2 regions of the Blastococcus sp. SYSU DS1024 genome follow, and region 2 is predicted to be linked to the other one. Evidence: riboswitches for the same ligand, from Rfam matches in the RefSeq annotation. Region 2 holds a riboswitch; the other holds the start of a gene.
What was found. Region 2 has a riboswitch for thiamine pyrophosphate ahead of thiM (hydroxyethylthiazole kinase). Riboswitches for the same ligand answer to the same signal wherever they lie in the genome.
Positions count from the first base shown of each region.

Region 1: another riboswitch for thiamine pyrophosphate. It lies ahead of ACI79S_RS01680 (purine-cytosine permease family protein); the one in region 2 lies ahead of thiM (hydroxyethylthiazole kinase).

Region 1 is NZ_JBJHAA010000001.1:342,476-350,598, reverse strand. It holds gene ACI79S_RS01700 (Mut7-C RNAse domain-containing protein) at 1-52, shown strand, start outside; gene ACI79S_RS01695 (Nramp family divalent metal transporter) at 151-1,443, shown strand; gene ACI79S_RS01690 (TenA family protein) at 1,489-2,106, opposite strand; gene ACI79S_RS01685 (thiaminase II/PqqC family protein) at 2,103-2,696, opposite strand; TPP riboswitch at 2,743-2,854, shown strand; gene ACI79S_RS01680 (purine-cytosine permease family protein) at 2,844-4,190, shown strand; gene thiE (thiamine phosphate synthase) at 4,187-4,813, shown strand; gene thiO (glycine oxidase ThiO) at 4,810-5,928, shown strand; gene thiS (sulfur carrier protein ThiS) at 5,934-6,134, shown strand; gene ACI79S_RS01660 (thiazole synthase) at 6,139-6,951, shown strand; gene ACI79S_RS01655 (thiamine phosphate synthase) at 6,951-7,544, shown strand; gene ACI79S_RS01650 (ATP-binding protein) at 7,764-8,123, shown strand, end outside.
Region 2 is NZ_JBJHAA010000001.1:211,639-219,761, forward strand. It holds gene ACI79S_RS01035 (DUF3152 domain-containing protein) at 1-879, opposite strand, end outside; gene ACI79S_RS01040 (helicase) at 1,254-2,843, shown strand; gene ACI79S_RS01045 (hypothetical protein) at 2,859-3,113, opposite strand; gene ACI79S_RS01050 (DUF3291 domain-containing protein) at 3,193-3,696, opposite strand; TPP riboswitch at 3,778-3,872, shown strand; gene thiM (hydroxyethylthiazole kinase) at 3,866-4,672, shown strand; gene thiE (thiamine phosphate synthase) at 4,672-5,334, shown strand; gene thiD (bifunctional hydroxymethylpyrimidine kinase/phosphomethylpyrimidine kinase) at 5,331-6,143, shown strand; gene ACI79S_RS01070 (DNA polymerase IV) at 6,294-7,637, shown strand; gene ACI79S_RS01075 (FAD-binding oxidoreductase) at 7,634-8,123, shown strand, end outside.

The sequences.
Region 1 (8,123 bases), 130 kb from region 2:
CGATGCGCTGGTCGAGCGTGCCCACCGGAGCGGGCGGGGCAGGCAAGCCTGACCTTGGCCCCGGGGGGCCACGGGTCGGCCCCGGCGTGACACGCGGACCGGGCAGGGAGGGAGCGACCACCCGCCCGGAGACCGCCTGCGAGGACCGCCGTGTACCTGTCGAAGACCGAGGCCGCCGTCCTGCCGACGACGCTGCGCGCCCCCGCGCACCGCCCCCATCGGGCCGAGCCGGGCCGCCGCCGGCTGTGGTCGATGCTCGGCCCGGCCTTCGTCGCCGCCGTCGCCTACGTCGACCCCGGCAACTTCGCCACCAACTTCTCCGGCGGCGCCGCCTTCGGGTACACGCTGCTGTGGGTCATCGTCGCGGCCAACCTCATGGCGATGCTGATCCAGTCGCTGACCGCGAAGCTCGGGCTGGCCACCGGCCGCGACCTGGCCACGCTGTGCCGCGAGACGCTGCCCAAGCCGCTCACCCGGGGGCTGTGGCTGCAGGCCGAGGCGGTGGCGATCGCCACCGACCTGGCCGAGATCGTCGGCGGCGCCGTGGCGCTGTACCTGCTCTTCGGGGTCCCGCTGCCGATCGGCGGCATCATCACCGCCGTCGTCGCCTTCATCCTGCTGGCAGCGCAGTCCCGCGGGTACCGCCCGTTCGAGCGGGTCATCGCCGGGCTGTTGCTGGTCATCGGCATCGGGTTCGGCTACACCCTCCTCGGCTCCGGCGTCGACCCGGGCGGGCTCGCCGGGGGCATGGTGCCCTCCTTCGACGGCGCCGAGAGCGTGGTGCTGGCCACCGGGATCCTGGGCGCCACGGTGATGCCGCACGTGATCTACGTGCACTCCGCGCTCACCCCCGGCCGCTACGGCGACGCCGTCACCGCCGGCCGGAGCCGGGAGGGGCGGCGCCGGCTGCTGCGGGCGCAGCGGATCGACATCGTCGTCGCCATGGGCCTGGCCGGGCTGGTCAACGCCGCGATGCTCGTCATCGCCGCGCAGCTGTTCACCCGCGACAGCGGGGTCGACAGCCTCGAGGGCGTGCACGCCGGGCTCGGCGACCAGCTCGGCACCGGCGCCGCCCTCGCCTTCGCACTCGCGCTGCTGGCCTCGGGTTTCGCGTCCTCGTCGGTCGGCACGCACGCGGGGCAGGTGGTCATGGCCGGGTTCCTCAAGCGGCACATCCCGGTGCTCACCCGCCGGCTGATCACCCTGGCGCCGGCGCTGGCCGTGCTCGTGCTGGGCGGGGACCCGACGACCGCGCTGGTGTGGTCGCAGGTGGTGCTGTCCTTCGGCATCCCGTTCGCCCTGGTTCCGCTGCTGTGGCTCACCAGCCGCCGCGACCTGATGGGCGGCTGGGTGAACCGCCGGACCACCACCGTGGCCGGCAGCGTCATCGCGGTCCTGATCATCGGCCTCAACGCCCACCTGCTGGTCGGTCTGCTCGGCTGAACCCGCAGGCACCTCCCGCTCGGGCCGCGCACCCGGCCGTACCGGTCAGACGCCGCGCCAGGCGGCGTCGAAGAAACCGATCTCCAGCTGCATCGCCCGCGAGTAGGCGGCCCGCAGCGCCGGGGTGTCGACCGCGACGGTGTCGAGCAGCCGCTCGAGGGCGGCGGCGAGCTCCTCGAAGCCCGGGTCGGCGTAGGTGCGCACCCACTCCTCGTACGGTCCGGACGCCCGGCCGGCCAGCGACTGCCCGAGGTGGGCGTACAGGCGCATGCACGGGGTCATCGCCGCGCAGGTCAGCGCCACGCCGCCCAGCGAGGCCGTGGCCAGCAGGAAGTCGGTGTAGGCCGACGTCGCCGGCACCGGCCGGACGGTGGTCAGGTCGATGCCCCAGCGCTGCGCGTAGGACGCGTGCAGCCCCAGCTCCTCGCGCACCCCGGCCAGCAGGTCGGCGAAGACGTCGAGGCAGGCGCGGTCGGGGCTGTGCGCGACGCCCAGCCCGTAGGCCCGGGCGAACGCCTCCAGGAAGAACGCGTCCTGCGCCACGTACCCGGCGAACCGGTCCCGCGGCAGCGTGCCGTCGGCGATCCCCTGCACGAAGGGGTGCGCCAGCGCCGCGGCGGCGCGGTCGGCCTCGGCGGTCCAGAGCTCGCGGGCCAGGCTCATGCCGTCGCCACCGCCATGTCCCAGAACGCGATCTCCGCCGCGACGACCTCCAGGAACACGCGCTCGTCACCTCCGCCGACGGCGTCCGCCGCCGCCGCGAGGCCCGCCACGTAACCGCCGAACTCCGGCGCCGTCCAGTGCTCGACGAACTCCCGGTAGGCGGGCGCGCCCGGGAGCGCGGCCGACCAGGCGTCGAGGTAGGTGCGCTCGATGGTCCACAGCGCGGTCAGCGCGGCCGGGACGTCGGCGCCGTCGAGCCGCTCGAGCAGCTCCGCGTAGGCGGCCGTGGCCGGGAGCGCCGGCGCGGACAGGTCCAGCCCCCGGGCCGCCGCCCGCTCCTCGAACCAGTCCAGCTCCTCGACCAGGGCCAGGGCTCCGCGGGCGAGCACCTCCTGGGCCGGCCGGGGCGCCCGGGCCAGCAGCCGCGCCTGGAAGCGGAGGAGGTCGGCGACGAACCGCGCGTCCTGCACCAGCCAGGTGTCGAAGGCCGATGGCGCGATCGTCCCGTCCCGCACGGCGGTGAGGAAGGGATGGCGGGTGGCGTCCGCGAACGCGTCGGCATGGCGGACGGGCAGCTCGTCGACCGGCATGGGCGCCGACTGTACGAGACCCCCTAGGGTGGCGGTGTCACGGCCGAGGCCGTGGTGCGGGAGCTCGGATCGACCGGGCTGAGAGGGCGGCTGCCGCGCCGCCGACCGCTGGAACCTGACCGGGTAATGCCGGCGTAGGGAGCGATCATGAACAGTTTCGGAACCGTCGGCGCAGCCACCCGCGGGGAGGATGCGCCCCTCACCCTGTCCGAGCCGCCGCCCCGGACCCTCGGCCTGCGAGAGACCGCCGGCCTCTGGGCCAGCCTGGGCATCAGCCTGCTGCTGCCCGTGGCGGCCACCTTCGTGGTCCTCGCCGACCGGCCGCTGTGGCACACGCTCGGGGCGGTCGTCGTCGGCGCGGTCATCGGCTCGGTGCTGCTGGGGCTGGGCGCCGCCGCCGGCGCCCGCGAGGGCGTGCCGGCGATGGTGCTGCTCCGCGGCCTGCTGGGCCGCCGGACCTCGTTCCTGCCCACCGGCTTCAACCTGGTGCAGTGCGTCGGCTGGGCCGCCTTCGAGATCCTGATCATCTCCGAGGCGGCCGCCCGTGCCCTCGACGCGCCGCGCTGGCCGTTCGCGCTCGCCGCGGGCGCCATCGCCACGCTGATGGCGCTGCGCCCGCTCGGCGTGGTCCGCGTGCTCGCCCGCTACGCCATCTGGGCGGCGGTCATCGCGGTCGCCTACCTCTTCGTCCAGGTCCTGTCCGAGCCGCTGCCGCCGGTGACCGAGGGCGGGGCGACGTCCTTCTGGACGGCGGCCGACATCGTCATCGCCCTGCCGATCTCGTGGTTCCCGCTGGCGGCCGACTACACCCGGCACGTCCGCAGCGGCCGGACCGCGTTCGTGGGGACGGCGTCCGGCTACGGCCTGGCCACCGTGGCCATGTTCAGCCTCGGGGTCATCGCGCTGGCCGCCTACGGCCGCGGCGGGCTGGACGTCATCGACGCGATGCTCGCCGTCCCGCTGGGTCTGGTCGCCGTCCTGGTGCTGCTGGTGGTGGAGGTCGACGAGGCGTTCGCCAACGTGTACTCGACGGCGGTGTCGGCCCAGAACGTGGTGGCGCGGCTCGACCGCCGGGTGCTGGCCGTGGCGGTCGGCGTGGTGGCGACCACCCTCGCCCTGGCCTTCGACCTCGCCGCCTACGAGCCGTTCCTCTTCCTGATCGGCGCGGTGTTCGTCCCGCTCATCGGGGTCTTCGTCGTCGCCTACTTCCTGCTGCCCCGGGGGGCGTGGGACACCTCCGACACCGCGCGCGCCCGCCCGCTGCTCCTCCTCCCCTGGGTGGCCGGCTTCGTGGCCTACCAGCTCACGCTGCCGACCTTCTTCGCCGGTCCGGGCGCCGCCTGGACGACGTGGTGGACCGAGCGCCAGCTCGACGTGGGCATCGACCCGGCCAACGGCTGGTCGGCCTCGCTGGTGAGCCTCGCCGTGGCCGCGTTGCTGACCGTGGCCGTGGCCCTTCCGGGCGCCCTGCGGCACCGCCGGGCGGCAGCGTGACCGCGTCCCTCGGGGGCCTGCACGTCCTCACCGACGCCCGGGTCGGCCGGGCGGCGCTCGATGCGGTGACCGCCGCCGTCGCCGCCGGCGCCCCGGTGGTCCAGGTGCGGTCCAAGGACGCGACCGACCGGGAGCGCTACGACTTCGCCCGCCGGGTGGTGGAGGTCTGCGCGGGCGCGGGGGCGACCTGCCTGGTCAACGACCGCGTCGACCTCGCGCTGGCCGTCGGCGCCCACGGCACGCACCTGGGCGCCGACGACCTGCCGCTGGACGTCGTCCGCCGGCTGGCCGGCCCGGGGCACCTCCTGGGCGGCACGGCCCGCGACCCGGAGCGCGCCCGCCTCCTGGTGGCCCAGGGCGCCGACTACCTCGGCGTCGGGCCCGCCCATGCGACCACGACCAAGACCGGGCTGCCCGAGGCGCTCGGCCCGGCGGGCGTGCGGGCGGTGGCCGAGGCGGTCGAGGTCCCCGTGATCGCCATCGGCGGGGTGACCGCCGAGCGGATCCCGGACCTGCTCGCCGCCGGCGCCGCCGGGGTGGCCGTCGTGGGCGCCGTCTCGGCCGCGGCCGACCCCGGCGCCGCCACCCGGGAACTGCTGCGGGCCCTGGCGGGCGGGCCGTGACCGTCGTCGTCGTCGGTGGTGGGCTGATCGGGCTGTCGGTGGCGTGGCGGGCGGCCCAGCGGGGCCTGCCGGTCACCGTGGTGGACGACGCGCCCGGAGGCGGTGCGTCGCAGGCCGCGGCCGGCATGCTCGCACCGGTCACCGAGGCCGCCTACGGCGAGGAGTCGCTGCTCCGGCTGTGCCTCGCGTCGCTGGAGCGCTATCCCGCCTTCGTCGCGGAGGTGGAGCGGGCCGGTGGCGTGCCGGTGGGGCTGCGCACCCAGGGCACCGTCGTCGTCGGTTTCGACGAGGACGACATGCGCGCGCTGGACGCCCTGCTGGACTTCCAGCGCGAGCTCGGGCTGGACGTCGAGCGGCTGACCGCGCGGGCCGCCCGGCGCCGCGAGCCCTCCCTGTCGCCGCGGGTCCGGGGCGCCCTGCACGTGCCGGGTGACCACTCGGTGGACGGCCGGGCCCTGCACGCCGGGCTGCTGGCCGCCGCCGCGGCGGCCGGCGTCCGGCTGGTGTCCTCCCGGGTGGCGGAGGTGCGGGTCGTGGACGGCCGGGCGGCCGGGGTGCGGCTGGCCGACGGCACGGAGCTGGCCGCCGACGCCGTCGTGGTGGCCCTCGGCGCGCGCAGCGGCGCGCTCACCGGGGTTCCCCCGCTGCCCGTCCGGCCGGTCAAGGGGCAGATCCTCCGCATGCGGGGGGCCGCCGGCCTGCTGGAGGGGACCGTGCGGGCGCTGGTGCGCGGGCGGCAGGTGTACCTGGTGCCGTACGACGACGGCGTGACCGGGGACGGGCTGATCGTCGGCGCCACCGTCGAGGACCGGGGCTTCGACGCCGCGGTCACCGCCGGCGGCGTGCACGACCTGCTGCACGACGCGCTCGAGGTGGTCCCCGGCGTCTCCGAGCTGGAGCTGGTCGAGACCATCGCCCGGTGGCGGCCCGCGACGGCGGACAACGGGCCGTTGCTGGGACCATCGGGGGTGCCGGGCGTGGTCCTGGCGACCGGGCACTACCGCAACGGCGTCCTCCTGGCGCCGGTGACCGGCGAGGTGGTCGCCGAGCACCTCGCGACCGGCGAGCTGCCCGATCTCGCCGCCCCCTTCACCGCAGACAGGTTCGGAAGGTGATCCGCATGCAGGTGACCGTCAACGGCGTGCCCACCGACGTGGACGACGACTGCACCGTCGCCGCGCTCGTCGAAGCCCGCACCAACGGGCACGGCAGGGTCGCCGTCGCGCGCAACGGCGACGTCGTCCCCCGGAGCGGCTGGGAGTCGACGCGGCTCTCCGCCGGGGACAGCCTGGAAGTCCTCGCCCCCACCGCAGGAGGTTGACCCGATGACCGTGCACGAGGTGGTCCCCGCCCTGGAGCGGGAGGAGCAGGCCGATCCGTTCCTCCTCGGCGGGGAGACGTTCACGTCCCGGCTGCTGCTGGGCACCGGCGGCGCCCCCAGTCTCGAGTCGCTGGAGCGGGCCGTCGTGGCCTCCGGCACCGAACTGGTGACGGTGGCGCTGCGCCGGGTGGAGGCCTCCAGCAGCGCGGCGATGCTCGAGGTGCTGGACCGGTGCGGGGTGCGCCTGCTGCCCAACACGGCCGGGTGCAGGACCGCTCGGGAAGCGGTTCTGACCGCCCGGCTGGCCCGCGAGGCGTTCGACACCTCCTGGGTGAAGCTGGAGGTCATCGGCGACGAGCACACGCTCCTGCCCGACCCGATCGAGCTGTTCGAGGCGGCCGAGGAGCTCGTCGCCGACGGGTTCACCGTGCTGGCGTACACCACGGACGACCCGATCCTCGGGCGCCGGCTGGCCGACATCGGGTGCGCGGCGGTCATGCCGCTGGGGTCGCCGATCGGCAGCGGCCTGGGCATCCGCAACCCGCACAACATCGCGCTCCTCCGCGAGGCGGTCGACGTCCCGGTGGTGCTCGACGCGGGCATCGGGACGGCGTCGGACGCGACGCTCGCGATGGAGCTGGGCTGCGACGCCGTCCTGCTCGCCTCCGCCGTCACCCGCGCCCGGGAACCCGAGCGCATGGCCCTGGCGATGCGCCACGGGGTAGAGGCCGGCCGGCTCGCCCGGGGAGCCGGGCGCATCCCCCGGCGCTGGCACGCCGAGGCCTCCACGCCGATGCAGGGGCTGCCCGAGCTGTGATGCCGCCGCGGCTGCTCGTGCTCACCGACCGGACGCAGTGCGACCGGCCGCTGGTGGACGTGGTCGCGGCGGCCGTCGAGGCCGGAGCGCGCGCGGTCGTGCTCCGCGAGAAGGACCTGCCGGCTCCCGAGCGCGACCGGCTGGCCGCCGAGCTGGCGCCCGTGCTCGGCTCGGTGGGTGGGCTCCTGCTGCGCGCCGGCGCCGTCGGCGCGACGGGAGGGATCCACCTCGCGGCGGACGAGCCGTTTCCTGCCGACCGCCCGCGGATCGTCGGCCGGTCGTGCCACTCCACCGCCGAGGTGGCGGCCGCTCGCGCCGAGGGCTGCGACTACGTCACCGTCTCGCCGGTCTTCCCGACGGCCTCGAAACCCGGCTACGGCCCGGCCCTGGGGGTCGAGGGCCTGCGCGCGTTCCTCGTCCCCGGGGCACCGCCGGTCCTCGCCCTGGGCGGCGTGCTCCCCGCGCACGTGCCCTCGCTCCTGGCAGCAGGGGCGCACGGGGTCGCCGTGATGGGCCCGCTGATGCGCGACCCGGGGCGCGCGGCCGCGTACCTCGAGGCGATGCCCCCGGTCAGCCGCCCGGGACCCGGCTAGTCCGGCGGCACGACTGAACACACCCGTTCACAGCAGGGGCGTGCTGCCCGCCGTGCTCGCCGTCGCCGCCGGCGTCCGGTCCGGATACTGGTCGCCGGTGCTCGTCGCCTGGCAGTGTGATCCACACGACATCAGGTTTGACACCCCGGGCAGCGGCTCATAGGTGACGGTTAGGCCAGCACGCGGCAGCAGCAGGCCTCGACGGAGGAGAGCACAGGCGTGACAGGGCAGGCGGCCGGCACGATCTGGCCGTCGGCGTACCCGCCTGCGGCCGAGCCCGTCCTCGTCTGGGACCTGCACGACGTCGCCGAGCTCCCGGGGGTGCGCGCGCAGGTCCGCCACCGGGTCACCGGCCCGGGGATCGGTGACCTCCTCGACCGACTCGTGCTGGCCCTGGACGAGATGGCGTCGAACGCGCTGCGCCACGGAGGCGGTGAGGTGCGGGCGGCTCTCCGCACCACCGGCGCCGACTACCTCGTCGAGGTGACCGACCAGGCGACGCACAGCCCGCCGGCACCGGCCGTCGGCCGCGACCCGAGCCTGGGGGGTCTGGGCCTCTACCTGATCGCCGAACTGTCC
Region 2 (8,123 bases):
GTAGATCGTCCCCGGCCGGGCGAAGTTCTGGTACCGGCCGACGCCGTCCGGCGTACCGCGCTCCCCGGTCGTCGGGTAGCCCAGCAGGCCGAGCTCGTAGCCGAGCGACGCGTAGTGCCCGTGGATGGCGCCGTAGATTTCGTGCGCCCCGGTCGACGGGCTCCAGTAGATCGTCCCCGGCCGGGCGAAGTTCTGGTAGGCGCCGACCCCGTCCGGGGAGAACTTCTCCCAGTCCACCGGCACCCCGAGCATGCCGCCCTCCTGGCCCAGCGCCCGGTAGTGCGCCTCGATCCCCGACCAGTTCACCGAGACGCCCATGCGCTCCCCGGCCTGCTCCCGCTCGGCGATGACCGGCCACACGTTGGCCTGGCAGCCCTGCAGCGAGATCGACTGCTGCTGCATCACCCAGGCCGTCCGCCCCGGGGTGGGGCAGTCGGTGTGCGGGATGCCGATCCAGTGCCCGACCTCGTGCAGGATCACGTACCGCTGGTAGAGCGCCAGGCTGTGCGGCCAGGCCTCCGTCCCGAACCGCCAGCGCTCGTCGTTGATGTACACGGAGCGCCCCACCCGGCAGCTCCACTGGGCGCTGCAGCCGGGCGCCGCGGCGTCGACCACGGACGGCGAGGCCAGGATCAGGTCGAAGTCGCTGCCCGAGGCCACCTGTTCGAACGCCAGGGTGCCTCCGAGGCTCCAGCCGCGGCGGTCGGTGAGCGCATCGCGCGCCACGGCCGCGAACTGGTCGAGATCGCCGGCCACGCTGCCGCTTGTGGAGACGGTGTAGGTCACCGTCCGCTCCGCGGCGGAGGCGGTGGAGGGGGTCAGCAACACGGCCGCCAGGCCGACGAGGACGGCGAGCAGGAGACGAGCAGCTCTGGTCATCAGTTCCTCCGGCGCGGGCCTGCGGCCCGCGCATCCGGGTCGAGGTCGGGGCCGGCGGACGGCGGGGACCAGTCGTACACCGGCTGCTGTCCTGAACCGGTCTACCGCACCCGGACGGGTCGTGCCCATGACGAGTTCATGACGATCCGGCGGCGGCGCGCTCGGCTCCTGCGCGGCGGCGTCTCTTCCCGCCTCTACCGTGCCGGGAGGTCCACGAGGGGGAGCAGATGCCAGGACGACGCCGGAGCGCGAGCAGCACCCGACGGTCGACGGGGACCACGACGAGGAAGGCGGCGCCACGGAAGCCGGCAGCACGGAAGGCCACGCCGAGGAAGGCCACCCCCGAGCTGCCCACCGCGGGCCCGGGAGAGCGGGTGTGGGTGCTGGCCGTGCCGTTCCGCGCCCCCGCACCGGGAGCTGTCTGGCACCCGGGCTTGCAGGCCCACGTGTGGGTGGGCGCCGCACTGCCGCCCGAGCTCGCGCCGTACGACCCACCGGCCTACAGCCTCGAGCGCTTCCTCGAGGACGAGCTCAACGAGGCTCCCCGCACGCTGCCCGAGGCGCGGCCGCTCACGCCACGGGACCAGCAGTGCGACGGCGCCGACGTGGTGGCGGCCCACGCGGCGGCCGGGGGCAGGGTCTTCCTCCTCGGTGACGACCCCGGCGTCGGCAAGACCGGAACGGCGATCCTGGCGGTCAAGGCGATCGCCGAGCAGCGCGACGTCCGCACCGTGCTGGTCATCGCCGACCGGCCGGCCGCCATCACCATCCCGCACTGGGCGCGCTCGATCGCCGGTTTCGGCGACGGTGGCCTGCGCTGGTGCGTGACCACCTGGGACCGGCTCGGCAAGGTGGCGAAGCTGCGCTTCGACGTCGTCGTCGCCGACGAGGCACACATGGTGCGGCACACGACGACGCAGCGGTGGAAGCACTGGAGGGCCGTCTCCGGCGCCGCACGGGTGAAGGACACCCCGTACGTGCTGGCCGCGACCGCGACGCCGGCCCACACGCCGCTCGAACTCCCCTACCTGGCGCCCGAGTTCGCCGCCCGGCACGGGGAGTCGATCAAGGAGTGGGCCGACCTGCCCAAGGCGCTGGAGCGGCACACGTTCCACGTGGAACGTGGCCGCTACGGCTGGCAGTGGACCGAGGACCCCGACGCCCGCCGCGCCGACCTGGCGCGGCTGCAGTCCTGGCTCGCCGACGCCGACCCACCGGCGACGCTGCACCGCCCCGCTCCGTGGGGACCGGTGTCGGTGACGGGGACGCCGGTGCTGCTGACGCCCGCCGAGCGGGCGCAGTACGAGGCGGAGTGGTCGGAGTTCCGCGCGGAGATGCGGCTGGCCCGGCGCGGCCGGCAGTCCGCGCGCGGCCGCGCGGCCCTGCTGCGGTTCCGGCAGAAGGCCGGGCTGATCCGCGTGCAGGCGACGGTCGACTGGATCAAGGCTCAGGTGGAGGCCGAGCGGCAGGTGGCGGTCTCGGTCGAGTTCGTGGAGACGGCGGCCGATCCGATCCGCGAGGCGCTGCTGGACGCCGGCATCCCGGTGGCCGGCATCTACGGGCGCGACCGCTTCGACGTCGAGGCCGAGCGGCTGCGGTTCCAGCGCGGCGAGGCGGCGGTGTGCGTGTTCACGGTGACCGCGTCGATCAGCCTGCACGCCGGCGAGCTGCTGCCCGGCGGGGCGACGGCGTCGGAGGCGCCACGCGTGGGCCTGTTCCACCAGCCGCGGTTCTCCGGCATCCAGGCCCGGCAGGTCACCGGGCGCACCCACCGCGACGGGCGCACCTCGCCGTGGCGTGTGGCGTTCGCCGCCGACACGGTCGAGGAGCAGGTGGCCCGGGTGATGGTCGAGCGGCTCGCCGTCAGCGGCTCCACGGCCGGGGCGGACACCTCGGCGCTGCAGGAGATCGCCGAACTCCTCGACGCCGACTGGCTGCCCGCCGCCGCCCTCACCGAGGGCTGAACGCACCGCCCGGGCTCAGGCGCCCGGGGTGGCCTGCAGGTCGTCGCGAGGCGTCACCAGGTCGGCCCGGACGGGATGGTCGCCGACGCCGGTCTCGGTCCAGGAGACGTCCACGACCTGCCCCGCGCGAAGGGAGCCGCGGGCGCTGGGATGCAGCGCTCCCACCTCGACCCAGCAGTGGCCGTGGAGGTCCGGCGACTCGACGAGGCCGCCGCCCTCGTCGCCGTCCCACCGGACGACCGTGCCCACGCTCGTTCCGCTCCGCACCATCCGCACAGCGTGGCGGGCGACCGACGAGCGGGCAAGCGACGGCAGGCCCGGCCACGGAGGCCGTGGGCGACCAGCAGGCTCATGCCGGGCAGAGCCAGTCGTCCGATGACGGCGCCACGATCCCCTCCAGCGGCGGGAAGCGGGTGCGGAAGGTGAACACCTCCGGCGTGGGCCCGTGCGCCCGCAGGTGGCGGATCCGCGCCTCGGCGTCGTCGGTGGTGGGCAGCGAGCCGGCCGGGATCCACCACAGCGCGGTCGTCGCCTCGGCGGCGCGGTGGAACCACTCCCGGCGCCGCCGCATGATCTGCACGTGCCGCCCACCGAACACGTAGGCGGCCAGCGACTCGACGTCCCGCCAGACGGTGAGGTTGACGATCACGCCGTGGCTGCCCGCGGCGTCCCAGCCGAACGCCTGCACCGAGGTGGCGTTGCCGTCCTCGGTCTGCAGCCGCCAGACGAAGCCGGGCGCCTGGTCGGCCTCGGCGTTGACCTCGTCGAGTGCAGCCATGAAGTCGGCCAGCACGGGACTGCCGAGCGGGGCGAGCAGCCGGGAGACGTTGACCTGGGCGAGATGGTGGTCCACGGGGCGACCGTAGGGCGCCCGCCCGGCCGCGGACCAGGTCGGCGGTGACGGCAGCCGGTCCGCTGCGCTAGGTTCGAGCCCGTACGTGGCACGGGGTGTCCCCGCCCGGGACTGAGAACACACCCGCCGAACCTGCTCCAGTTCGCACTGGCGAAGGGATGTCACCGGCATGTCCGCTGCTGTGGAAGTCGTCGACCTGCGCGCTGCCCGCACGGCGCTGCGCGAGAACGCACCGCTCGTCCACTGCCTGACCAACACGGTCGTGCAGACGCTCACGGCGAACGCGCTGCTCGCCGTGGGCGCCGCGCCGGCGATGGTCGACGCGCCCCAGGAAGCCGGGGACTTCGCCGCCGTCGCCTCCGCCGTCCTGGTCAACGTGGGCACCGTGCACGCGCGCACCGCCGAGGCGATGCGGCTGGCCGCCGCGTCGGCCCGTGCGGCGGGCACACCGTGGGTGCTCGACCCCGTCGCCGTCGGTGGGCTGGCCTACCGGACGGCGCTGGCAGCCGAACTGCTGGAGCACTCGCCCTCCGTGGTCCGCGGCAACGCCTCGGAGGTCATGGCGCTGGCCGGAGCCGGTGCCGGCGGCCGCGGGGTCGACAGCACCGCCGGGGCCGACGACGCCGCCTCCGCCGCCGCGGGCCTCGCCGGGCGCACCGGGGGTGTGGTGGCCGTCAGCGGCGAGGTGGACCTGATCACCGACGGCACGCGGACCGTCCGGGTGGGCGGCGGCTCACCGCTGCTGACCCGCACCACGGGGGCCGGCTGCGCGCTCGGCGCCCTGGTGGCGGCATACGTCGCCGCGACCGGCGACCCCCTGACCGGTGCGGTCGCCGCGCACGCGCACGTCGCGCTCGCCGCGGAGCGGGCTGCCGCGACCGCCGCGGGCCCCGGCACGTTCGCGCCCGCCTGGCTCGATGCCCTGGACGCGGTCGGCCCGGAGGACCTCGCCGGCGCGGACGTGCGGACCGCCTGATGCGGCCCCCGTTCGACCCGACCCTGTACCTGGTCACCGACACGGCGCTGTGCCGGCCGCGCCCGGTGGCCGACGTGGTGCGCGCGGCGGTGGCCGGCGGCGTCACCGCCGTGCAGGTGCGCGACAAGCACGCCTCCCGCCGGGACCTCCTGGCGCTCACCCGCGCGGTCCAGCACGCGGTGGCCGACCGGCCGGACGTCCCGGTCATCGTGAACGACGCCGTCGACGTCGCCCTGCTGGCCGGAGCCGACGGCGTGCACGTGGGTCAGGCGGACCTGCCGGCCGCGGAGGTGCGCGGGCTGCTGGGCCCCGACCGGTTCCTCGGTTTGTCCGTCGAGAGCGCCGACGACCTCGCCGCGACGCTGCGGCTGCCGCGGGGCACCGTCGACCTGGTGGGGCTGAGCCCGGTCTGGGCGACCCCTACCAAGCCGGAGGCGGGTCCCGGGCTCGGGCTGGAGGCGGTGCGGGAGCTCACGCGCACGGCGCGCGCCGGTGGGTTGCTGGCGGTGGCGATCGGCGGCATCGATGCCACCCGGGCCGCCGCCGTGGCCGCCACGGGGGTGGACGGCGTCTGCGTGGTCTCCGCCCTCTGCGCGGCTCCCGATCCTCAGCAGGCGGCGGTTGCGCTGCGCGCGGCGATGACGCCGGTGGGTGCCCGATGACACCGACCGCGCTCACCGTGGCCGGCAGCGACCCCAGCGGGGGCGCGGGCATCCAGGCCGACCTGAAGACGTTCAGCGCCCTGGGCGCCTACGGCACCGCCGTCCTCACCGCGCTCACCGCCCAGAACACGCAGGGCGTGGCCGGCGTCCACCCGGTGCCGGCGGCGTTCGTGGGCCAGCAGCTGCGCACGCTCCTGGACGACGTCGAGGTGCACGCCACCAAGCTCGGCATGCTGGGCAGCGCCGACGTGGTCGGCGAGGTGGCGGCCGTGCTGGGCGAGCGCCGCCCCGGCCCCGTCGTCTGCGACCCGGTGATGGTCGCGACCAGCGGCCACCGGCTGATCGACGACGACGCGGTGGCCGCCGTCCGCACAGAGCTGCTGCCGGTGGCCGACCTCGTCACGCCCAACGTCCCGGAGGCGGCCGCGTTGCTGGACACCGACCCGGCCGACGACGTCGACGGGATGCACGCGCAGGCCCGGGCGCTGCTCGCGCTCGGCCCGGCCGCGGTGCTGCTCAAGGGCGGGCACCTGGGCGGCGCGGAGAGCGTGGACGTCCTGGCCACGGCGGCCGGGACGACGGTGATCCGCCGGCCCCGGGTGAGCACGACCGCCACGCACGGCACCGGCTGCACGCTGTCCTCGGCGATCGCGGCGCTGGCGGCACGGGCCGACGGGCCGCCGGACTGGCCGCCGTTGGTCGAGGCGGCACGCGACTACCTGCACCGTGCGCTCACCGGGGGCAGCGCGCTGCGCATCGGCTCCGGGCACGGGCCGGTGCACCACTTCGCGGGGATCTGGCCGGCATGAGCGCGTTCGGCGACCGGGCCTGGGCGGCGACGGCGGAGCTCCGCCGCGCGATCGACGAGCTGCCGTTCCTCCCCGAGCTGGGCGCCGGCACCCTGGCCATCTGAGCGGGTCCCTGCACACCATCGGCCCCGGACGGGCGATCATCGGGGGATGCGGCGGGAGGCGAGCATCCTGCATCTGGACCTGGATGCCTTCTTCGCCGCCGTCGAGCAGCGGGACAAGCCCTCGCTGCGCGGCCGGCCGGTCGTCGTGGGCGGGGTGGGTGGCCGCGGTGTCGTCGCCACCGCCTCCTACGAGGCCCGCGCCTACGGTGCGCGGTCGGCGATGTCGACCGCCGAGGCACGACGACGCTGCCCCGCCGGCACCGCCTTCCTGGGCGGCCGGTTCGCCGCCTACCGGCGCACCTCCGACGTCGTCATGGGGCTGCTGCGGGAGCTGTCGCCGCTGGTGGAGCCGGTCTCCATCGACGAGGCCTACGTCGACCTCGCCGCCGGCGAGGGACACGACCTGTCGGTGGACGGCGTGACGGCGCTGGCGGCGGAGCTCAAGGAGCGGATCGCCGCGGCGACCGGGGGAGTGACCGGCTCCGTGGGGATCGGGACGTCGAAGCTGATGGCGAAGATCGGCTCGGACCTGCAGAAGCCGGACGGCCTGGTGGTGGTCGCGCCCGGCCGGGAGCTGGACGTGCTGCACCCGCTGCCCGTGACCCGGCTGGGCGGCGTCGGCCCGGCCACCGCCGGGCGGCTGCACCAGGTGGGCGTGAAGACGGTGGGGGACCTGGCGGCCCGCTCGCTGCCGGACCTGGTGGCCCTGGCCGGCCGCGCCCACGGGGCCGGGCTGCACGCGCTGGCCCGGGCGGACGACGACCGCGCGGTGGTGCCCGACCGCGAGGTCAAGTCGGTGTCGCACGAGGAGACCTTCGAGCGGGACCTCACCGACGTCGACGTGCTGACCCGGGAGATCGACTCGATGGCGGCCCGGGTGGGGGAGCGGCTGCGGAAGTCGGCGTTCTCCGGCCGCACCGTGACGCTGAAGCTGCGCCGCTACGACTTCACGACCCTCACCCGCTCCCAGACCCTCCCCCAGCCGACCGACGACCCCCGGCTGATCGCGTCCACCGCCCGGCGGCTGCTGGCCGAGGCGGGCACCGGTGGCGGGCTGCGGCTGCTCGGCGTCGGCGTCTCCGGCCTGTCGGTCTACGCGCAGGGCGACCTGTTCGCCGACGCCGACGAGCCGGACGAGACGCCGACGCTCTCACCGGACGCGCCGGTTCCGGCCGCGGAGCCCGAGCTGCCTCCGGACAAGCGCTGGTGGCCCGGTCAGGACGTGCGGCACGACGAGTTCGGCGCCGGCTGGGTGTGGGGCCGGGGCCTGGGGCGGGTGACGGTGCGCTTCGAGGGGCCGCTGACCCCGCCGGGGCCGGTCCGCACGCTGGCCGCCGACGACCCCGCCCTGCAGCCGGCCGATCCCCCGGACTGGAGACTGCCCGGATGACGCGCTCGTGGTGGGGCTGGGGCACGACCGGTCAGGCGCTTCCCGACGAGGAGTGCGCAGCGCTCGCCGGGATGATCCCCGGGCTGCCGGACCGCCCCCGCGCCGTCCCGTCGCTCGTCGACCTGGCGCTGCCGGCGTCCCGGCTCGGCACGCCGCCCTCGCTGCCGGTGACCACCGATCCGGCCATCCGGGCCGCGCACGCCTTCGGCAAGGCCTACCGGGACGTCGTCCGGGCGCTGTCGGCCGACCTGGCCGGGGCCCCGGACGCCGTCGCGCGGCCGGCGACCGAGGACGACGTGGTCCGGCTGCTCGACTGGGCGGGGTCGGCCGGCGCCGTCGTCGTGCCCTTCGGTGGCGGCAGCTCGGTCGTCGGCGGCGTGGAGTACCGCGGCGACCGGCCGTGGCTGTCGATGGACCTGACGGCGCTGGACCGCGTGCTGGAGGTCGACCCGGTGAGCCGGGCCGCCCGCATCCAGGGCGGCGCCC